DNA from 3 places in the Fontibacillus forbon genome. Region 2 is predicted to be linked to each of the others. Evidence: riboswitches for the same ligand, from Rfam matches in the RefSeq annotation. Region 2 holds a riboswitch; each other region holds the start of a gene.

Evidence for each region. Region 2 has a riboswitch for glycine ahead of sdaAB (L-serine ammonia-lyase, iron-sulfur-dependent subunit beta). Riboswitches for the same ligand answer to the same signal wherever they lie in the genome.
Region 1: another riboswitch for glycine. It lies ahead of gcvT (glycine cleavage system aminomethyltransferase GcvT); the one in region 2 lies ahead of sdaAB (L-serine ammonia-lyase, iron-sulfur-dependent subunit beta).
Region 3: another riboswitch for glycine. It lies ahead of ACLB09_RS12980 (amino acid permease); the one in region 2 lies ahead of sdaAB (L-serine ammonia-lyase, iron-sulfur-dependent subunit beta).

The regions. Positions count from the first base shown of each region.
Region 1 is NZ_JBKGFV010000001.1:847,213-854,902, forward strand. Features, by position in the region: gene gcvPA (aminomethyl-transferring glycine dehydrogenase subunit GcvPA) at 1-8, opposite strand, end outside; gene gcvT (glycine cleavage system aminomethyltransferase GcvT) at 8-1,150, opposite strand; glycine riboswitch at 1,237-1,353, opposite strand; glycine riboswitch at 1,355-1,458, opposite strand; gene gcvH (glycine cleavage system protein GcvH) at 1,658-2,053, shown strand; gene mtnB (methylthioribulose 1-phosphate dehydratase) at 2,196-2,858, opposite strand; gene proC (pyrroline-5-carboxylate reductase) at 2,929-3,789, opposite strand; gene ACLB09_RS03960 (glutamate-5-semialdehyde dehydrogenase) at 3,806-5,053, opposite strand; gene proB (glutamate 5-kinase) at 5,129-6,235, opposite strand; gene ACLB09_RS03970 (carbon-nitrogen family hydrolase) at 6,696-7,508, shown strand; gene ACLB09_RS03975 (LysR family transcriptional regulator) at 7,496-7,690, opposite strand, start outside.
Region 2 is NZ_JBKGFV010000002.1:961,534-969,223, forward strand. Features, by position in the region: gene ACLB09_RS11410 (LOG family protein) at 413-997, shown strand; gene erm (23S ribosomal RNA methyltransferase Erm) at 1,250-2,101, shown strand; gene sdaAA (L-serine ammonia-lyase, iron-sulfur-dependent, subunit alpha) at 2,144-3,025, opposite strand; gene sdaAB (L-serine ammonia-lyase, iron-sulfur-dependent subunit beta) at 3,086-3,751, opposite strand; glycine riboswitch at 3,936-4,047, opposite strand; gene ACLB09_RS11430 (ABC transporter ATP-binding protein) at 4,131-5,120, opposite strand; gene ACLB09_RS11435 (ABC transporter permease) at 5,133-5,933, opposite strand; gene ACLB09_RS11440 (ABC transporter permease) at 5,930-6,706, opposite strand; gene ACLB09_RS11445 (cellulase family glycosylhydrolase) at 6,888-7,690, opposite strand, start outside.
Region 3 is NZ_JBKGFV010000003.1:184,628-192,317, forward strand. Features, by position in the region: gene ACLB09_RS12960 (methyl-accepting chemotaxis protein) at 1-1,651, shown strand, start outside; gene ACLB09_RS12965 (phosphotransferase family protein) at 1,749-2,666, opposite strand; gene ACLB09_RS12970 (hypothetical protein) at 2,856-3,245, shown strand; gene ACLB09_RS12975 (hypothetical protein) at 3,284-4,357, opposite strand; glycine riboswitch at 4,618-4,698, shown strand; gene ACLB09_RS12980 (amino acid permease) at 4,842-6,221, shown strand; gene ACLB09_RS12985 (FprA family A-type flavoprotein) at 6,413-7,645, shown strand; gene ACLB09_RS12990 (NAD(P)/FAD-dependent oxidoreductase) at 7,672-7,690, shown strand, end outside.

The DNA of each region.
Region 1 (7,690 bases), on a different contig from region 2:
TTCATAATCACGATTCTCCTTTCATGGCTGTATCGTTTTCAGGACGAGTCCGCCGGTAAAAGGGAGTCGGCACGACTTTAGCCTTTACCTTATTTCCGCGAATATCGACTTCAAGAACGGTACCGGGCTGTGCCAAGGAAGCGGGAATGAGAGCAAGGCCTAAGTTCTTTTTTAGTGTAGGGGAGGGGGCGCCTGTCGTGATTATACCGATTGGATTTGGCGATCCTTCGGCATAGACGGGATAGTGGTTGCGGGGAATCCCGCGCTCCATCATTTCCAGACCGACCAGTTTTCGCGAAGAACCGTCTTCTCGCTCCTTGTTCAATGCCTCGCGGCCGAGAAATTCACCTTTATTCCATTTCACGAAATTGCCGAGTCCAGCTTCAAGGGGTGAAATGGAAGGCGATATTTCCTGGCCGTATAGGGAAAGGCATGCTTCGAAGCGCAGCGTATCCCTTGCCCCAAGACCGGCAGGAATCAAACCTTCGGGTTCGCCGGCGGTCATCAGGAGAGTCCAAAGCGCGCCTGCTTCTTCCGCGGCGACATAAAACTCAAATCCGTCCTCCCCGGTATAACCGCTCCTTGATAAAAGCACTTTGATTCCGCCTACCTCCGTGGCCGGGAGGAAGGTAAACGGAGGCATTCCGTGAAGGTCCCCTTGCCACACCTTAGCGAGGATGGTTGCCGCAAGCGGCCCTTGCAAGGCTAAAAGCGCCGTCGTCTCGGATACGTTACGGAGACTGACTCCTTCGGCAGGCAGATGCCGTTCCAGCCACTCCAAATCCGAATTCGTATTGGCGGCATTTACGACGAGTAAGTAGTTTTGCTCGCTCAGCTTGTAAATGAGCAGATCGTCGACAACACCGCCGTCCGGATAGCACATCAGCGTATACTGCGCCTTTCCGGGCACCAGTACCGAAATGTCGTTGGTCGTCATACGCTGGAGATATTTCTCCGCCTCAGGTCCGTCCACCATAAATTCGCCCATATGGGATACATCAAACAAGCCGGCCCGCGTACGCACAGCCTCATGTTCTTTTTGAATTCCGCTGAATTGCACCGGCAGTTCCCAACCGCCGAAATCGATGCAGCGGACGCCCGGATATCGTTCATAGCAGGGGTAAAGCGGTGTTCTGAACAGATCGGTCATATTTCTCCACCTCGTCTTATTTGCTTTTTGCCCAAGAAATAAAACAAACCAAAGAAATCACATGCTTCGCGCACGATGATTCCTTTGGCTCTGTCCTGTCTACCTGAGAGTTACCCTGTATGGAAGCAGGTCTGTTTTGCAGGTAAGCATACAGGTTTCCCCGTGGGTGATCCGCCCGAAAAAAGCGGATTCTCTCCAGAGTCGCGTCCGGCAGAAGTCCTTTTGCCTGAGAGATTCACCGTCCATTCACGGTTTGCTCCTTCGGCGTTACGGTTTGTCTGAACCGTAATCTCTCCCACTGCCATCAACCGCTGTTTACATATCCATTAATAACCAAATTTTACGTACATGTCAATAAACTTGCCACAAAAAAATATTTAAAAATTTTGCAATCGATTACATCGGACAAGTTGAAATGTTTGTGTTAATAATATTGACATTAAAGCCGGATTTGGAATAATCTGTACGTGAATTCAAATGGGCATGTAAGGAAGAGGAGGAAGCAGGGTGTCGAATGAAATCAAGGAAAATTATCGGTACAGCGTAGATCATGAATGGGTACAAGATTTGGGGGACGGTACTGTAAAAATCGGAATATCGGATGTTGCCCAACACCGGCTTGGAGATATCGTGTTTGTGGAAATGCCCGATCCGGGACGGGAGGTGGAGGCCGAGGAAGGAATCGGGACGATCGAGTCGGTCAAAACCGTGGCCGATTTATTTACGCCGGTGAGCGGGACGGTACTGGAAGTTAATACGGAACTTGAGAGTGCTCCTGAAGTGGTCAATGAACAACCGTATGAAGGCGGCTGGATGGTGCGCATCACTTTGGCCGAAGCGCCTGAGGCCGCTTTTTCCAAACTGATGGATGCCAAGGAGTATGCCGAGTTTCTCAAAAAATAAGGAATTAGTCGTAAAAACGGAAAATAACTCGCGTCGGAAGGCTGTGATCATGGCTTGATGCTCATGAAAGCTCCACTGAAGTCGCGAGTCGTTTGTATCCGCCAATAATGGACGAGAACTGTAATCATATAGACTTAAACCCTTACTCTTTATTCATGGGTAAGGGGGGAAGCAGCAAGCTGCGGTACAGCACTTCAAAAATAAAGTCAAACGATTCCAGATGACGTTTCGCATCAAGGGCGTTCTTTCCCCACGCATAGATGCCATGATTCCGCAGAAGAATACCTGGAACCTCGGGTTTCAGCGAGCCGGGAATCAGCTTGGCAATCGAAGGGATGTCGCTATAATTCGGCAACACCGGGATATGAATCACAGCGTCTTCTTCCCAGATGCCTAGGGCCTTGATCAGTTCGATGCCCTTGACCGGCACAGCCCCTTGGTCACCGTAATATTCGCTGAGCAGGGTGTTATAAACGGTATGCACGTGAAATATGGCGCCGCAACCGGTCATTCGATATATTTTGGCGTGAATCACCGTCTCTGCGTTCGGTTTAAGATTCGTTGTTTCGCAGGGCTCGCCGTTGGTATCGACAAACAGGAAGTCCTCGGGCATATTTACGAATTTGTCTTTGCCGCTGGCGGTGATGGCGAAATGAAACCGGTTAGGCGAGAAGCCGCCGACCCGCAAAGACAAATTCCCGCTGGTGCCGGGGAACCAGCCGCGTGCCGCGAAATCGGCTGTTACGGTGCGGAGCTCGCTCAAAGCGGCCTGTTTTTCCTCCAATGAAATGGCTGAAAAGTTCATTTAACGTTCTCCTTCCCAAGGAGCAAAGTCGGTCATGCATAAAGCATTCAAGCACGTCTCTGCGCAGTAACTATAACAGCGACTCTCTCACCGACTCACCCATTTCCCGGGAGCGCTCGGCGCAGCGGTGAACGGCGGCTTTGACGGCTTCGGTAAATCCCTTATCGGCAAGCACTTCGAGCGCCGCCTGAGTCGAGCCGTTAGGGGAAGTGATATCTTTGCGCAATTTGGCCGGATCTTCACCGGTTTCTTTCATCATGGAAGCCGCGCCGAGCGCGGTTTGAACCGTCAGGTCACGCGCCTGCTCCGGCGAAAGTCCGCCTTCGATTCCGGCGGCGATCATAGCCTCCATCATATAATAAATATAGGCCGGACCGCTGCCGGATACGCCGGTCAAAATCTCCTGTTTGTCTTCATCTATGACGGTAACGGAACCGACCGCTTCGAAGATGGACGACACGAGTTGACGCTGCCGGACATCTGCTTCGGGCGAAAAGGAGATCCCGGTGGCACCCAGGCCGATCGAAGAGGAGGTGTTGGGCATCGTTCTGGCAATAGGTTGCTTACGGCCGAGCAACTGCTGAATGGTGCTAACGGATAACCCCGCGATTAACGAAATGACGAGTTGATGTTCGGATAGCAGCGGGCTCAGTTGGCTGATGGCTTCTCCGGCATCTTTCGGTTTCATTGCAAGAACGATGATGGAGGCATTTCGCAGTAGCTCATTTTTTTCGGCCTGATCCTGGCCGGTCACAACGCCGTAACGGTTCGATAAATAGGCTAGATGTTCCCGGTTGCTGCGATTAATCATGGAAATCTGCTCCGGTTTTAGGACAGAACGGTGAATCAAGCCTCGTACGATAGCTTCTGCCATAGAACCCGCCCCATAAAAAGTGATTTTCTCCCCGCCAAATGTTTGAGAAAGACTCATATCCATTACCTCCCTGTCACGGCCGGACCTGGCCGGTTCCTTGAATGATGTATTTCGTTGAGGTCAATGCAGGCAAACCCATAGGCCCGCGCGCATGCAGCTTTTGGGTACTGATCCCGATTTCCGCCCCGAATCCGAATTCGAAACCGTCGGTAAATCGGGTCGAAGCGTTATGATAAATGGCCGCGGCATCCACTTCTTGCAAAAAGCGCTCCGCGTGCTCTTTATTTTCAGTGACGATGCATTCGGAATGCTTCGTTCCAAACCGAGCGATATGTGCCAAAGCTTCTTCCAGACCGGAAACGATTTTAATGTTAAGAATATAGTCATTGTATTCCGTGGCAAAATCTTGCTCCGTGACTTCCTTTGCCGAAGTGAGAAGCTTCCTTGTTTCCGAACATCCCCGAAGCTCTACGTCGGCTTCAAGCATCGCCTCGGCGATCGGCAGCAAATGCTTAGCCGCAAACTGTTCGTGGACGAGCAGCGTTTCCATGGCATTGCAGACGGAAGGGCGCTGCACTTTTGCGTTGATCGCGATATCGAGCGCCATCTGCGGGTTGGCCGATGCATCGAGGTAAGTGTGACAGATTCCCGCCCCCGTTTCGATGACAGGCACCGTGGCATTTTGGACGACGTTTTGAATCAGCGCACTGCCGCCGCGAGGAATCACAACATCGAGCAGACCGTTGGCGCGCAGCATGACATCCACGGATTCGCGGCGCGTATCTTCGATCAATTGCACCGCTTCCACGGGCACCTCGGTCGTTTTTAATGCCTGGTGAATGATTTCAACTATTTTACGATTGGAAGAAATGGCCGAGGAACCGCCGCGCAATACAACGGGATTGCCGGTTTTGAGGCAAAGGCCGATGGCATCTACGGTAACGTTCGGGCGGGCTTCATAAATGATGCCGATGACCCCGAGCGGAACGCGTTTTTTTTGGATATGCAAACCGTTGGGGCGCTCGATGGTCTCCAGGATTTCGCCGACCGGATCGGTCAACTCAACGATTTGCCGCAGACCTTCGGCAATTCCGGCAATCCGAGGTTGGTCCAGTTTCAGTCGGTCCAGCAGGGAATCCGAGGTGCCGTTGTTGCGGCCGCGTTCCAAATCCTCTACGTTGGCAGCGATAATGGTGTCGGCGTTGGCAAGTAACGCACCGGATGCGGCGAGCAGCGCGTCATTTTTTTGCTTTGTCGTAAGCCGGTTCAATACGGGGGCCGTTGCGCGGGCCAGCTTTGCTTTTTCAATCACTTCACTCATCGTAATTACCTCCATCATTCATTTTATTTTGTGACTGCTTCGGTTATAGCGAATACAAAAAAATTGGCTTTGAATTTAAGATTTTAACGAAATCCATTCGTCGCGGTGAATGACTTCCAAACGGTGAACGTCGTTAACCCGCTTCATCACTTCACTGCTCGGCAGTCCGAGGATGTCTTGAAGCAGTTCGGCGTCGTAGTTGACAATCCCCCGACCCAATACTTCGTTGTCCATATTCTGAACTTCCACGACGTCCCCGGCCTGAAAATGGCCTTTGGCTCCGCGTACGCCGACAGGCAGCAGGCTGCGGCCGCCGTGAATGAGCGCTTCCTCTGCTCCGGCATCGACCGTTAGCGTCCCGATCGGGGTAGATAAAAAGCCGAGCCACTGCTTTTTTCTTGGCAGGGAGGCGCTGTGGGTTTCAAAATAGGTCCCGCGCCCCTGCCCGTCAAGCGACTGTTGCAGTTCGCCCGGGAGGTTCACTTTCCCGACAAAGACCGGCACACCGCCGCGGGAAGCGATTTTGGCCGCATCGATTTTGGACCGCATGCCCCCGGTACCGACGGAGGATCCGGCGCCGCCGGCAATACCGTAAATCTCTTCGGTGATTTCCTTGACGACACCGATGCGGACGGCGGAAGGATCAATTCGGGGATCCCGGGTATAAAGCCCGTCGGTGTCGGTCAGAATCAGCAACTGGTCAGCTTTGATCAGATTGGCCACCAATGCGGACAATGTATCGTTATCCCCGAATTTCAGCTCGTCGACGGATACGGTATCATTCTCGTTAATGATCGGCAAGATGCCCCGGATGAGCAATTCCTCCAGCGCCATACTGGCGTTTCCCATCCGCTTCCGGTTCTGGAAGTCGGAGCGGGTAAGCAGCACTTGGGCAGCTGAAACGCCATGGATTGCCAGCGCCTCGCGGTAGGTCTGCATGAGCAGCGCTTGGCCGACGGCCGCAGCGGCTTGTTTTTCGTGCAGGAGCTTGGGGCGCTCCGGATAGCCAATCTCGCGGAATCCGGCAGCGACGGCACCGGATGTAACAAGCACCACCTGAATCTCCGCCGACTTCAGGGCGGCGAGCTCTGCGGCGAAGTAAGCGATGGAATCGCGATTCAAACCTCCTTCCGGGGTAGTCAGCGAACTGCTCCCGATTTTGACCACTATACGGCGTTGCATGGAGATCACTCCTTATTGGATGTACATTAATTCCTGTAAAATAAAAAAACTTCCGCCTTTGCACGCAAAGGACGAAAGTTTGACTTCCGCGGTACCACCTTTATTGATGATTAACATCCGACTCGAAAACCCGGTAACAGGGGTGCTGTCCGGCATTTCGGCCGGCCGTTCGGGGATAGGATTCGGAGGGGCGGATTTGCAAATTCTTGCAGCCTTAGGAATTTGCTCTCTGGGGATCCGCGTCAGTCTCTTACTGGTCCCGTCATCACGTTTACTGATAGGATATCATGGTAATCAAGCCTTTGCAAAAGAAAATGGCGGAGACGTATTGTGCACTCCGGAATTTTCCCGGTAAACAGGGTTTATCCGGAGATACGCTTGCACAATATGCATGCGCCCACTAAGATGTAAGGCAGATAGACGGCTCCGATTGAGATCATAAAGAGAAAGGGTGGAGAAGATGATGAGTCAGCGGAAGATCGCATGGGAGGTAGCATTAGTTCAGTGTGATATTGCCTTGGGCGATCCGGAACTGAACCGGGAACGTCTGGAGGCCAAAATGGAGCAAGCCGCGGCGTCCAGCGTAAAACCGGATGTGATCATGCTGCCGGAAATGTGGAATACGGGGTACGCTCTTACGCAAATCGGACAGCTCGCCGATCCCGGGGGCGTTGAAACTCGGTCCTGGATCTCAGCGTTTGCCCGGCGGCATGGCATCCATGTCATTGCCGGGTCGATCGCCGAGAAGCGGGATGGCCGAGTGTTTAACACGATGACGATTTTTGACCGGGACGGTCAGGAGGTTGGAGCGTACTCCAAGATTCATCTTTTCCGGTTGATGGAGGAAGAGAAACATCTGGCGTCAGGCGATCAACCGGTGTTGTTTGAACTCGACGGGGTGAAATCCGGCGCTTCCATTTGCTATGACATCCGTTTTCCTGAACTGGCCCGCACGCTTGCTCTGAATGGAGCGCGGATACTGTTCATCCCGGCGGAATGGCCCCACCCGCGGCTTCATCATTGGCGGACGCTGCTCATGGCTAGAGCGATCGAGAACCAGATGTATGTTATCGCCTGCAACCGGACGGGGATCAGCGGCAGCGACTCCTTCTTCGGCCATTCGCTCATCATCGACCCATGGGGCGAAATTGTCGCCGAAGGCGGGGAAGGCGAGGAGATCGTGACCGGCCGGGTCGATCTGACGCTAGTGGCTCAGGTACGTGAACGCATCCCCGTTTTTGCTGACAGACGACCCGGTCTTTATGATTTGTAACGCTCCGTCAGCGTCGTTTTGAAGGTTTCGATGAATGCTTCGGCCGCCTTGGACAAATATCTGCCCCGGCGGTAAGCGATCACCAGCGTCCGGCTTGGAGACGAAGATAACGGGATATAAACCGGAATCAACTCGCTTCGTTTGGCCCGGGCGATGAACCGGGGGACCAGCGTGATTCCCAT
Region 2 (7,690 bases):
GTGACTCTCTCGACTCAGCGCATTCTAACGGACACCAGAGACGTTATCTGCCGCAAAATGGCCGTTTTTGAATTCTAACGGACACCAGGGCCGTTAAAAGACTGCCAACCCCTTGTTTTTCCATCGAAAATGCAAAATAAGGTCCCCTGTGTCCGTTAGCCGTAACGGATGCCGTTTTCTGAGCATTTAAGGTCTCCTGTGTCCGTTAGGATTAATTGGCCACTGGCCAGGCCAGCCGGCTACATTCAAATCCGATTCCTGCTTCGATCGCTGCTTTGACCGCCGACTATACCATCACCCCAATCTTTTTAATCACATGAATTTATTCATGATTTACAAATGTACGGTATAGTTATTTAACAAGCCCGGGATGTGAGCTATAATTTATGGAGATCTACAAGGAGGCGATAGAATGGAAAGAATAGCCGTTTTTTGCGGGTCGAGTGCAGGAGCGTCCGATGTGTATAGACAAGGGGCGGTCGCTCTGGGGAAAGAGCTTGCGGCCAGAGGACTTACTTTGGTGTATGGCGGATCCAGCATTGGACTAATGGGTAGTGTTGCCGATTCCGTGCTGGAGCATGGCGGGCAAGCCATCGGGGTTCTTCCCGTATTTTTGGAAAACCGGGAAATAGCCCATAAAAACCTGTCCCAATTGGTTATTGTAGATTCCATGCATGAAAGAAAAGCAAAAATGGCGGAGCTGGCCGACGGATTCGTCGTTCTGCCCGGCGGTACCGGCACGATGGATGAATTTTTCGAAATATTCACTTGGGCTCAACTGGGGCTTCACAGCAAACCATGCGGACTTCTTAACATCAATCATTACTATGACCCTCTTATCGCGATGTTCAACCATATGGCCGACGAACAGTTTCTTCAGGAGAAATACCGGTCTATGGCTCTGGCCGACACGACGCCGAAAGGGCTGCTCGATCAGTTTCTTACCTATGAAGCGCCTGCGGTTAAAACCTTTATGACCACCGAACAACAAGTTTAAAACATGGCATCTATGGCATACCGACTGTACAGTTAAAGACGAATCTACTATACTTGTAAAGTACTACCATTCCAGAACAAGCAGCATAGCGAGGATTTTTACAATGATTATGAACGGCGGCATCCCATACATTCGTATTAGATAATGTGAGGTACAAGACAAATGCGTCCGATCCAATTTATTACAATTGATCGGATTATTTGTGTTGTACCTTTTTCATTCCTAAATTCGAATGAATGAGGTGCTTTTTTCATGTCTAAAAATAAACCGTTCACCACTGCTAACCGCAGGGGTTCTTCCAACTTTTCCGCACAGCATCTGCTTATCAGCAAAAACATCGTTCATGAACTAATCCGTCATGCGAAGATCGGCCCCGGCGACATGGTGCTGGATATCGGCGCGGGGGCAGGTGCCATCACACTGCCTTTAGCGGAGAAGGCGGCCCAGGTAGTGGCCATTGAGAGCGACCCCGGGTTCGCCAGCAAACTAATAAGCAAAACAGAAAATATGGCAAATATTAAAATCAGGCAGGCCGACTTCCTGCAATCCCCTCTTCCAATGCGTCCTTTTTCTGTGGTGGCCAATATTCCATATTCGATTACCACGCCGATCTTTGGGAAGCTTCTTGACGGACCGGGAATCCCTTTGCAGCGTGCCGCCATCATCGTGGAAAAAGGAGCCGCCAAACGCTTTACTTCCGACCCGATTACAGATCCACGGATTTTAAAATGGCGGATGTGGTTTGATCTGCAACTCGTGCGGACCGTGGAACCAAGTAACTTTTCGCCGCCGCCCAAAGTGGATTCGGCGATTCTGAGTATCAGCCGAAAGAAGAATCCGACAGTTCCCTTAAAACATCACGCGCGATTTATGGCGCTGGCCTTACACGGGCTAAGGTCCCCTCGGCTTCCTTTGTCCGCAGCATTTTCGGAAGTGTTCTCGCCGCCGCAAATTACGAAGCTGGCAAGAACCCTGAGCATCGACAGAAACATGCCCGTTTGCCAACTCAATGAGCAGCAATGGGGTCAACTGTTCATGGCCATGCTGCAGCATGTTCTGCCTGCCAGATGGCCCAGAATCCCGAAGCAAAAACGACGCAACTAAAACAAGCCGCCCGATGGGGCGGCTTTCTTTATCTCCGGGCATCTATTTTTTGCGCGCCCTCAGTTCTTTCATGATTTTGCGGCCGGTCGGCGTCTGGGCCAGGCCGCCCTGGGCGGTCTCCCGGTGTCGGCTCGGCATGGCCGTACCGACTTCCAGCATCACGTCGATGACTTCGTCGGACGGGATTGCGCTGCGAACGCCGGACAGCGCCATATCGGCGGCGGCCAGCGCATTGACTGCGCCGAATCCGTTACGGACGATGCAAGGAATTTCCACCAGGCCGCCCACGGGATCGCAAATGAGCCCGAGCGTATTTTTGAGCGCCAGGCCGACCGCATGAACGGCTTGCTCCGGCGTCCCCCCGCGCAATTCCACCATGGCTCCGGCCGCCATCCCGATCGCCGAGCCGATTTCGGCCTGGCACCCGCCTTCCGCGCCGGAAATGAAGGAATTGTTGGCAATGACGTAGCCGATGGCGCCGGCGCTAAACAAGCCGCGCACCAAGTAATCGTCATCCCAGCCGAAGCGCTCCTGTGCGCTGACGAAGACGCCGGGAATGATGCCGCAGGAACCCGCCGTCGGCGTGGCGACGATCCGGCCCATGGAAGCGTTGACCTCCGATACGGCCAATGCGTAAGCCATCGCCTGGCTGGCAATATCTCCGGCGGACGGCTGCCCGGACCTCCGGTATTCCTCCACTCTTTTCGCATCGCCCCCGGTTAATCCGCTGGTTGAAGTAATCTCCTCGGTTAACCCCTTATGAACCGCTGTTTTCATAATTTGATAATATTCAGCCATGACAGCCATGATTTCCCCTACCGATTGACCGCTCTCTTCGGCCTGGTCCTCCAGCATAATTTGAGAAATCGTCTTGGACTCTTTATTGCAAACTTCGATGAGCTCCTGCAAATTGCGAAAGCGCATGGTGTCCGCTCCTTCCTGTACTTACCTATACTTTCATTACATTGAGCTTCATACTCGGGTTTACGTTAAATGGATGTAAGAAATCCGGCTGACGTGAGGCAGCGCCGAGATCGCTTCGATCAGGGTCTCCGGAATGGCCGAATCCGCCTCGACCACCGTCAATGCTTCGGCGGTTCTACCCTTCCGGTCCGTAATAATATAACCGATATTTACGTTTTCCCGGCTGAACAGCGCGGTAATTCCGGCCAGTACGCCTTGACGGTCGGCGTGGGCGATTACAAGCGTAGGCAATTCACCGGAGCATTTCGCTTCGAATCCGTCGATATTCCGGATCACGATCGTTCCTCCGCCGATGGAAGCACCAATCACTTCACTTCGCTTCTCCCCGGCAGACAAAACAATCTTTACCGTATTCGGATGAGCCCCCGGCGCTACGCCGGTAGAGAAATGAAGCTCAATCCCCATGTCTTCGGCATTTTGCAAGGAGTGGCGGATACGCTCATCATCCGTGGGATAATCCAAAATCCCGCCGACCACGGCAAGATCCGTGCCATGGCCCTTAAAGGTTTCGGCGAACGAACCATAGAAGCAAATATTCGCCTCCGCCGGCAATTCCCCAAACAATTGCCGGGCGAAGCGTCCGATTCGTACCGCCCCGGCCGTATGCGAACTGGATGGGCCGATCATCGCCGGCCCGATAATTGAAAATACATTTTTAAATCGCATGGTTTTTCCCCCGACTGCTCATTTTTTCTATATAGCCATACGCTCAGCTTTCCCTTCTGCGCAAAAAAAGGGACAGGGAAAAGGCCTGCTGCCTTTTCTCTGTCCCGGTTACCAGAAAGTTTAATGTTCCGAATCCTTTAGGAACATGTACCCCGTTGGTGGCTGAACGCTCTCTCCAGAGTCGCGTCGGATCATGGTCCTGGTACCTGAGAGATTCATTGCCGTCATGCAGTGCCGGCCCTTTGCTCCTTCGGTGCCGCTTCCTCAGTGAAAGCGGGCTCTCCCATCATCTTCATCCGCATTTTTCAGTTTGTATAATCCAATGTAAGATGAGAAGCGGCAAATGTCAAGATAGCTAACACAAGTTTTTCCATATCGCCTATGAGGCGGAAAAACTGCGGATGACTTCCTCGAATTCCGGCTCTTCCATGGCGATATCGTCGATTTCGCCCCATCCCCCGACTACCCGAATGATATCGATCGTACTGATTTCCCGGCGATTCGCCTCAAGCGTAACGGTATCGCCTTCAACCCGTGTCACATTAAATGACAGGGACGGGCTGATGGTGATCCATTCCCCAGGAACCTGAAAATCCCCGCGAAATTTGACCCGGATCAGCGTCGGCAATCCGATCATCTCCCGCAGACGCCCAATCGTCCCGTCGTACTTTAATTCCCCGTGATTGATAACCATGACCCGGCTGCACAGCTGTTCTATGTCATCCATATCATGGGTCGTCAGCAAAATCGTTTTGCCGAAATCCTCGTTCAATTTACGCAGGAACCGCCTGATATTGAGCTTAGCATGCACGTCGAGGCCGATCGTAGGCTCGTCGAGAAACAGCAGCTCGGGATCATGCAGCATCGCGGCCGCAATATCGGCCCGCATCCGCTGACCGAGCGACAGCTTCCTTACCGGCGTGTCCCAAAATTCATGCAGATCCAGCAGTTCCGCAAACTGATTCAGCCTTTGCTTCTTATCCGCCGGAGTGACGTCATACATTTGAGCCAGAATGTCATAGGAATCCTTCACCGGGAGGTCCCACCAAAGCTGACTGCGCTGTCCAAAGACGACGCCCAGCTGCCGGACCGCTTTCTGGCGGTCCCGGTGCGGGTTCCATCCGCCTACCGTTACCTCACCGGAGGTTGGATGCAAAATCCCTGTCAGCATTTTGATCGTCGTCGACTTCCCCGCCCCGTTCGGGCCGATGTAGCCTACGAACTCGCCTTGTTTTACCTGGAAACTAATTCCGCGTACCGCTTCTTTCAGCCGGTATTCCCGTGAGAACAGCGCACGTAATCCGGAAAAGCGCCCTTCCGGCACTACCGGCGTTTTAAAATCCTTGCACAAATTTCGAGCTTCGATCATTTTCTTCCCTCCTTAACTCCCCGTACTCTGATATTTGGTAATACCGAACCGCCAGAAACGCAGGCTTGCCGCCAGACAAACGATCGCCACGCCTGCCAATGCCGGGAGCACCCACGCCCCCAGCTCCCCCTTCAGGATGTAAAGAGACGGAACATAATTCACGAATCCGACCGGAATCACGATCAGGAGCAGCGATTTCATCCACTTGGGATACAAGGTAAGCGGATACTGCGCAGCCGTACGTGCGGCATCCTCCGTAAAGTTCTGCAATTCTTCGATCCGGGTCGTCCAAAAGCCGATCGTTGCGGTGGCAAGACCTATCGAGAACAAAATGACCGCACCCGTAAATATGATAAACAGCGTACACGGCACGGCGGCCCAACCAACTTGTCCGCTGTGCATCATCCCGCCAAGAGACCAGCAGAGAATAAAGCCGCCCTGCAGCACTTCACCGAGCATAATTCTGAAATTTTGCGGCATCAGAGCTAGCAGTACCGGCATCGGCCGGGTCAGCAACTGATCGAAATCCCCACCCACCAGATATTTTTCCAAATGATGCACTTCATCGGCAAAGGTCCTGTACAACGTCTTGGACAACGTCATCACCGCGAACAAATATCCGATCTCATAGATGGACCATCCCTTGATCGCGCCGAATTTGGCCAGCACGATCGCAATCATCAGAAATTCGGAAATTTGGATCAACGCGGCGAGCACCGACGCGAGCATGAAATTAAATTTGTACTGCATTCGGCTTTTGATGCTGGTTTTGATCAGCAGGCGGTACATAGCCAAACAGGATCTAAGCTTCATCCTCCCTGCACCTCCAATTTCCGCCGTACGACGCGGGTGACCAGGAGACAAAGCACCGTCATAAACACGCCCCAAAACAAAGTCCCCCATAATCCGCGTCCGCTTCCGTGACCTAGATACACGGTCGTCGGCACATAAAGCAGATATGGATACGGAGACATCCAGGCGAGATTTTCAAGCCAGCGGGGCAACCATTCCAGCGGAATAAAAAAGCCGGCCAGCAGGTTGATCATCGCGTGATTGCCCCAATACAGCCAGGACGATTCCGTCGTCCACAAAGCGCTGACGCCGATAAGATAATTCATGCAAATGGATAAATAGGCGGCTCCGGTTAGTCCAAGAAAGGTGAACAAGTAAGTGATCCCATGATCGGGAAGCCGGAGTGAAAAAAGAAAAAAATACAGGAGGTAAATCGGAATGGATTTGTAAAGAAACTGGTAGGCGATTTGTCCCCATTCCCTGGCCATCAGATGGCTGAACAAATGAACGGGACGCATCAGATCGAGCGAGATTTGACCGGTCCTGACGGATTGAGGAATGCCGAGGCCGTTTGAGATGAAGCTGGTAACCCAGAGCGCTGCCTGGGTAAAAGCGATGTAGCCCACCATCCCCTGCGTTCCGTAATCCCCCAAAGAATGATCTTTGCCCAGCCCGATCCAGATACATGCGTACATGAATCCGAACATGGCACTTGCCAGATTGTGCACCATATGCGCACCGCGGTACTGCAGGTTTCGGGCATAGGCTTTGGAAGCCAGCGTGAAATAAAGCATTGAAGAACACCTCCGATAAGCATATTGGACGCAAGTTTTCGTCCACTTCAGACAAGGCGATTTTGCAAGAAGGACATTATCATACCTTAATATTCCAAACCGGGCAAGACTTTTTTGCCGTAAAGTAAAAAGCCCCGGTCCGCTAAATACACGCGGCTCGAGGCTTCCCATCCAGGGGTCCCTAATCCCGGAAAACTTGCCCGGTCACGCTGGTTCCCTTTTTCGTAATTTTGTAGTTTACGATCTCTCCGCTCCAGAAGTGGAATTTCAAGATCACGTCTCCATCCTTCACTTCCTTGAAAAATTCCGGTTTCAACTGAATTTCGTCGGTTGCGAACGAAGGAGCAAAGGTATATCCGAATTCTTTGAAGGACGTCCAATCCTGTGGTCCCGCATTGCCCCCGCCGGAATACAATGCTTCCATCGTGGCCAGCTGGTTTCCGTTAAAGGTAGTCGGAATTGCAAAATCCTCTGTGGAACCTGAAGCATTGCCCAACTCCGGAGTTTTATAAACAGTGATTTTAAAATTCCATTCCGGGCCTTGATTGAATTTGGCGGTCAAGATGGCGTTTTGCCCCAAATGGCCGGCAGAAATCAGTTTGCTGAGGCGCCCCGCCTTAAGAACGAGATCTTCACCATTCAATTCGTAATCTTCTCCTTGAGCAAGCTTCTCGCTTCCAGCAAACAAGCCGGTCAGTTGATTGCCGTTCAGATTCAGCTTGATTTTTGCATCCTGAATCTCGTCGCCTTGTTTCAGGTAAACCAAGTCACTCTCCGCAGTGGATGAACGTCCCGTCCATCCTGCTTTCATAATATTGAACAATTGCTCGTCAGACCATTTGAACGTGGTACGGCCAAAATGCTGCCCATTGTCCCACAGCATATGCGTAATTTTCTTTTCGTTCAGGTAGTTGGTCAAAATCTCGAAAAATTTCAACTTTTCGCCCTGCTCGATAACGCCGGTATTTTTATCGAAGCCAAGCA
Region 3 (7,690 bases), on a different contig from region 2:
TACGTTTGAGAGCAATATCGGCGTGGATCTGAGTGAACGGGGCTATATTAAGGACGGTTTGCAAGGCAAGTCTTCCTACAGCGAAGTGGTGGTCGCCAAATCGACCGGAAGCCGTTCCATTATTGTAGCGACGCCGGTTACGGGAGAAGACGGTAAAGTCATGGGTGTCCTTACCGGATTGGTCAACTTCGAAGCATTCATGAATAAGTACACGGAAGAGCTGCATATCGATAACGGAGCCGGCTATCCTATCGTCGTAGATTCGAAGGGAGTAATTCAGCTCCACCCGAACAAAGAATTAATCGGGAAGGCCGTTAACGAATCCGGAGTTGCGCCTGGCTTGGCGGATATTTTGCAAACCAGACAGACAAGTTCCGGTTCCGTTACGTACCAAGAGGGGGGAAAGACATTTGTCGTTGTCTATGCCCCGATCGAGCAGTCCGGGTATGGACTGTATCTTCATCTCCCGCTGGCGGCCATTACGAAGCAGGTGGATTCCGTTAAAGCGGATGTTGTTATCGTGGTCATATTGGTCATGCTGGCAGTCAGTATTATTGCTTATGTCATGGGCAGACAAATATCCAAACCGATCACGGAAGTTGCCTCCATCGCCGAGCGCATATCCGCGGGGGATTTGACGGTGTCGCAGTTAAAAATACGCACTCGTGATGAGGCCGGTCAGTTATCCCGTTCCGTTAATGTGATGGTTGAGAATTTGCGCAGCTTCATTTCGAAGGTCCAGGTTACGGCGGATGAGGTGGCTACGTCTGCTGAAGAGCTTTCCACGAACGCCGAACAAACTAGCCAAGCAGCCCAGCAAATTGCCACGACTATCGAGCAAATGGCAGAGGGCACGGACAAACAGCTTCACGATGTCGAAGCGAGCGTCAATTCTATCACGGAAGTAGCTGAGGACGTACAGCAAGTTTCCGTTAATGCGCAGCAAGTGACGGATTCTGCAATACACACCTCACGCACTGCTGGAGAAGGAAATCAGGAAATTCAAACCGTGATTGCGCAGATGCACTCTATTAAAGAGACCGTCACCCGGATGGCAGATATCATATCCAATCTGGGGGCAAGATCAGCCGAAATCGATGAAATGACCAAAGTCATTTCCGATATGGCGAATCAAACCAATTTGCTGTCGCTCAACGCAGCCATTGAAGCCGCCCGCGCAGGGGAGCATGGACGGGGATTTGCCGTTGTAGCGAGCGAAATCCGTAAATTGGCGGAACATTCGGCTAACTCGGCCGGACAGATCGGGCTGCTCATCTCTACGATTCAAAACGAGACCCAGTATGCTGTCGAAGCGATGGGTAAAGGAACCAAGGAAGTGGATCTGGGTATGGAGGTTGTTCACAGAGCCGGTGAATCGTTTGAGATTATCCAGCAATCTATTAATCAAGTGGCGGCTCAGATCCAAGAGGTTACTGCGTATTCCCGGCAGATCCAATCCAGCACGGGACAAGCCGTCGAGATCGTCAGCCAGATTTCCGAAGTGGCACAACATTCTGCGGACGGGACGAAGGATATTTCGGCCGCAGTGCAAGAACAGTTGGCGTCGATTGAAGAAGTCAACATGTTCTCGGGCTCTCTGGCCAAAATGTCCGAAGACTTGCAGAACATCGTAAAAGAATTCAGACTATAGAAAAGCAGCCAGCCAGTCGTCGATGATGCATCTACGACTGGTTATTTAGCTTTGTTTGAATATGATTTTAGCTGTCTTAGATTTGCAATAGCCCCTTTCAGACATTAGCGTGGCAGGAAACGACTTCCTGATACAAATCTTCTACATCTTTTAGTAAATCAGGTATCCAATTCTCCGATCCGTGGATGATATCCGTCCCACCATAAGCAAGCCAGTGTAATGTCTTTATCAGCCAACATAGACCGCCAATTCGTACTTGCCAGTTCAGATGGTCAACTGGATAGTCAGTTCCCGCGGCGTATGCCGAAATCATCTCTTCCCTCGTTAGTTTGCTTCGGGCGCATCCTTCCTTAATCAAGCAATATAGGTCACCGAGATGAGGGCTTAAAAAAGCAGAGGACCAGTCAATCGGCATAATGCCGTTTTCTTGAATCACCAGATTCTTGGCGTGATAATCATGATGTACTATCGAGACCGGTACCGTCTGATAGAGTCTTTCCAAATGATGAGTCAACACGGTCTTCATTTTCAATATAACTCCTGTTTTCGCCGCTAATTGTTTCGAATTCAACAGGTCGTCCAGGAACTCCAGGAAGTTTTCCTGTGAAACGGTGTAATGATCGACGATCTTCTTAGGGATCCCGTCCAGGTTGGCTGCTGCTCTCGCCCTTAGTCTGGCTAATTCCCGCGCTGCCTCAAGAAATAGAGCAGGATGGGGGCGCTGTTCCAGATTTTTTTCACCCGCATCTTCCATGAGGATAACTCCGCTGTTCATCAATTGGGCATCTTCAAAAATCCGTGGGGCTTTGATTTGCAGCGGGTGTACTAAATTCCGGTAAATCTCCGCTTCTCCCGCCATTTCACTCCCGCCCCATTTAATGATGACTGTCTCGCCTGTCGCAAACTTTATTCTGTAGACTTCCGAAAGAGTCCATTTCCTTAACGGTGACCATTCGGTAACCTCCTTCAACGAGGGGATCGTTGAACAATAGTCAGAAAAGCATTCAGGAATCATTACGTCCCTTCCTCCCACACCATAGGCTTACGAACACATTTTTACATATATGGGGAAAAAGATATAGACTTATAATTCCTCTTTAAGTATGATGTTGAATAGGGTCTTGATAAATTTCAGGACTCTTTTTTTATTTTTATATGAGCCAAGTAAAAGCTATCTCAAAAAGGATCGACGGGAGGAATTCAAATGAGCTATGATTTGATGGCTTTCGAGCCGTCCAAGGCGCCGAAGGAAAGAAAGGCGTTTATGGATTGGTATGAACAACAAGTGGAATGGTCGGAAGACCATAACTATAATGATCCCGCGGTTTGCTCGGAGGCGCTGCAGCGATTTTACGGTGAGCTGTCGGAGCATTTTCCCAATATGAACGTTGATGAGGAGATATTTGAAGCTATGGAGGAGGCCGGAACCGATAACCGGTTGACCGACTACTCGCTAGGCTCCGCCGTCATCTATGCGGCCTTTGCTTATTCCGTGGCTGAGGAAGCCTATACGACCATGCGGGAATTGGCTTTAAAACACAAGGTCGGATTTTTTGATGTCAGCAGCAACGACGGAGAAATCATCTTTCCTTGAATCGCAACATATGCCTAACCGGAAGGCGGCCTCTTGAATTACAAATAGAATTCTCGGGCCTCCTTCCCAAAGAATCGGGTTACATTCTTGTGCTCGGCAAGATCCACATGGTTCTGTCTCATGATCTTCTGAATGAAAATAGCGTCCGTAAAGATTTTATTGATAATGACCTCGCACCATGATGGGGTGCCTTTAAAGTAATCCACCAAGTCGTGAATTTCATCAAAGTTAAAATAAAGAATATAGCAGACGTAATTCTGCAACAACGTGCTGAAACAATGATCCCGATAGGGGTTAGAGCGAGTGTCGGAGAGAAAGTCCTTCATGATGGCGAATAACACTGATTTATTTTCCGAGTAAGTCCGGATCAGATGATCAACGTTATTAATCAGTCTTAATATCTCGTCCAGCCCTTCTTCCGGAGGCATGGCCAGCTTGGCCGATTTACCCTCTATGGACCTTAGCAGCGCCAGGGTGAGGTTTTTGCAGGCCTGTATTTCCAGCGGACCTATGGATAGCGTATCCTTATACTGGTCGGAATTCTCGCTGTAATAATCGTGATAAGCGGAAAAATAATGCTCCATGACGATATTCGTTTTCGTATGCACCAGATCTTGCCCGCGATAGGAGAAGGCGTAGAGGGTTTCCTCATTGACCGGGTGAGCATAAAGGTAGAAAAAGAAGAAAAATTCTCTGAGTTGCTGCCTTTGTTCATCGTTCAGTCTGACGGTTTCCGCCGACTGGGTTAGCTGAAAAAAGCAATAGCTTTTCATAAAATCGTTCATGGCATTGTACGGGTGAATCTTGGCGATGGACGTCGTAGCGTTAATAGTAAACAACAGATAATACAAGGTCTGTTCGTCATATAGATCCAGATGTTCAAAATCAGCGGAGAGTACGGGCTCCCAATCCGGATTCGTGATGTAGTTGGGATCTCTCGGTTGCAATTCAGAGGCCCACTCCGTAAACGACTCCTCATTACGATCCGCAAAGAACAATTCCGCGCCATCGTCTTCAAGAAGGAAGTATTCAAAGCCGCCGATTTGAGCGGACGGTAACCCCCTGTTAAACTTTTTGTTTAGATATTCGTTATAGAATTGTTGAAGGTTCATCACTCATATCCTCGGTTCTATTAGGATTGCATTCGTATAACGCATAATCTAACTGTAAGGGAGTTACCCATGAATACGCAACAACGCAAGCTGGTTTTTTCCATAACCGTCATGTATAGAAGAGGTTTTTCGGCATAGCGACTTTTATCACTGATTAAATCATCACATCGCAAGTAATATGTTAAAATATCAGAACAGCAATACGGCATCATTAACTTCATAATTCGCAAGCTATGATTGCTATGGATCACACTATAGCAGGAGCAGCTTCTGGAGAGACTGCGGGATTTCCGCGGCGCCGAAGGGTTCACAATCTCAGGCAAAAGGACAGAAGAGTACTGAATATTTATTTGTCATGCTGATCGCTATCGCTATTGGCTGGACAGGTACTATTTAATATTCTTTATGAACCGGGAGATTGGATGACATCCAATCTCTTTTTTGTTTGCATCAAAGTAATGTATAAATTAAGGGGGAACTAGGTATGGCACAACCGGAATTAAAGAGAGAGCTGGCCAATCGTCATGTTCAGCTAATCGCCATCGGAGGCACCATTGGTACGGGATTATTTTTAGGTTCGGGCAAAGCGATCCAGCAGGCGGGTCCATCCATCATGATTACGTATCTGATCGTGGGAATCGCCGTGTTTTTTGTGATGAGAGCACTGGGAGAACTGCTGTTGTCCAAAGCGGGTTATCAGTCGTTTACGGACATTGCCGAAGACTATCTCGGGCCTCGGGCTGCATTCATCACCGGCTGGACGTATTGGTTTTGCTGGATCATGACGGCGATGGCTGACGTTATCGCGGTGGGCGTATACGTACAATATTGGTTCGATATCCCGCAGTGGGTACCGGCCATCATCTGCTTGATCATTTTGTTAGGGCTCAATTTATTAACCGTAAAGAATTTTGGAGAACTGGAATTTTGGTTTGCGTTAATTAAAGTCATCACGATTCTCGCCTTAATCGGCATTGGGGTCATTTTGCTGATCATGGGATTCAAGACCGATGCAGGATCGGTTACGGTAACTAACCTCTGGAAACACGGGGGATTATTTCCGAACGGCGTTACAGGTTTTTTATTTTCCTTTCAAATGGTGGTATTCGCTTATGTCGGCGTGGAATTGGTGGGCGTATCGGCAGCGGAAACCTCCAATCCGGAAAAAAACATCCCTTCGGCGATCAATAAAATACCGCTGCGGATTTTGTTTTTCTACGTTGGCGCTCTTTTCGTCCTGCTGTGCATCAACCCGTGGACTCAGCTCAATGCGTCGGAAAGTCCTTTTGTGAAAACCTTTAGTTTGGTAGGGATTCCGCTTGCCGCAGGCATTATTAACTTCGTCGTATTGACTTCAGCCGCGTCCGCTTGCAACAGCGGAATGTTCTCGACAAGCCGGATTCTTTATAATTTGAGCAAAAACCGGCAGGCGTCGCCCCGCTTCGGAAAATTGAATAAGAATCATGTACCGGGCAACTCGCTATTCATTTCTACGCTGGTCATCTCCGCGGGCGCTCTTTTAAGCAAACTCATTCCGGAGCAGGCTTTCGGTATCGTGACCACCATAAGCGCCATTTGTTTTATTTGGGTTTGGGGCGTCGTTCTTGTATGCCATATCAAATATAAGAAAACCCGGCCGGATTTGCAGGCTAAGTCGAAATTCAAAGCGCCTTTAACGCCGGCCGTGAATTATGCCGTCTTGACTTTGTTTGCCGGAATTCTCATCATCATGCTGATCGCTGCGGAAACACGTCCGGCTTTATTGTTTACGCCGCTATGGTTTATTCTATTGTTCATCTTGTATTCGATCGGAAGCAAGAAGAGAAAGATCAATCAGGATCAGAGCATGATCCATAAACAGTAAGGACGAGGATGATTAGAACAGGATACTCTTTTCCATTTGGAAAGGGGTATCCTGTTTTTTTTTGACAGTAAGATGAGTCTGTGACAAATTTCTCAAATTGTGATTCAAATCCTGATTGAATTTTTTAAAGTGGGATAGGATGGGGGCAGTTAGTTAAATACAAAGAGCCAATAGGAGGGCGAGTGATAGAGATGAATAAAATGGAGATAGCCAAGGACATATACTGGGTAGGAAAAATAGATGACCGTGAGGTGCCGTTCCACCGTTTGATTCTCGCTAAAGGGACAACGTACAATGCTTATTTGCTCAAAACAGCCAAACCAACCGTGATCGATACCGTAGATATGGAATTTGGCCGGGAGTTTGTTGAATATTTGAGTGAGTTTATTGACCCTAATGACATTCAATATATCGTTATTAATCATACGGAGCCTGACCATTCCGGCGGTCTAGCGGCACTTGCAGGCAGAGCGCCTAATGCAACGATTGTGTGCACGGAATTGGCTGTTAACGAGTTAAAAGAAATGTATAAGCTTCATTCGAGAACCTTCCTGGTTGTAAAAGATGGCGACACGCTGGATATCGGCGGCAAAACATTGAAATTCAAAGAAACGCCTTACTTGCATACCGAAGAAACGATGATTACGTATTGCATCGAGGATAAAATTTTGTTCCCTTGCGATATTTTCAGTACACATGTGGCCACAACAGGGTCCCTGTTCGCAGATGAAGCAGGCTATGATATTACGGATGATTTCATCGGCTACTATAATGCGATCATTCATCCGCACCGCAGATATGTGCGTACATTGATTCAAGCCCTAGAGGATCTGGATGTGCAAATGATTGCTCCTTCACATGGCTATATTTTGCGGACGGACATTCAGAAATATGTTGACCTCTATGCCACTTTAAGCGCAAATACCGTAGATAACAAACGAGTAACTATCGTGTATACAACCATTAAGAACAATACGAAAAAAGTAGCGGAGCAGCTGAAGCATTTCTTTGAAGAGAATCAAATTCAGACTACGGTATTTAATTCGGATAAGGCAGATAAAGCAGAGATTATCGCAAGTATTCAAGCCGCCGATGCCGTATGGATCGGAAGCTCAACCAAATATGCGGATATGATCGGGAACCTGGAAGAGTTGCTAATGGATTTGAAGGAATTGAATTTGGAAGGCAAGATTGCCGCAGCCTTTGGTTCTTATGGATGGAGCGGGGAAGCGATTGAAGTCATTCAGGACTATCTTTTGCAGACGAATATGAATGTACAAACCACCTCCCAAGTCATCAAATCAACGGGGATGACCCATGTCGAGTTTCCGGTTCGCGTCCGATTTGCCCCTAAAAACGAGCAGTCGAAAAAAATCGAGCATGCCGCGGCCTTTGTCGCCGATTTGTTGCAAAGCGCGATCTAAATGTTAAACCGAGGGAGGGTGAAATTATGACGAAGAACTATTGCA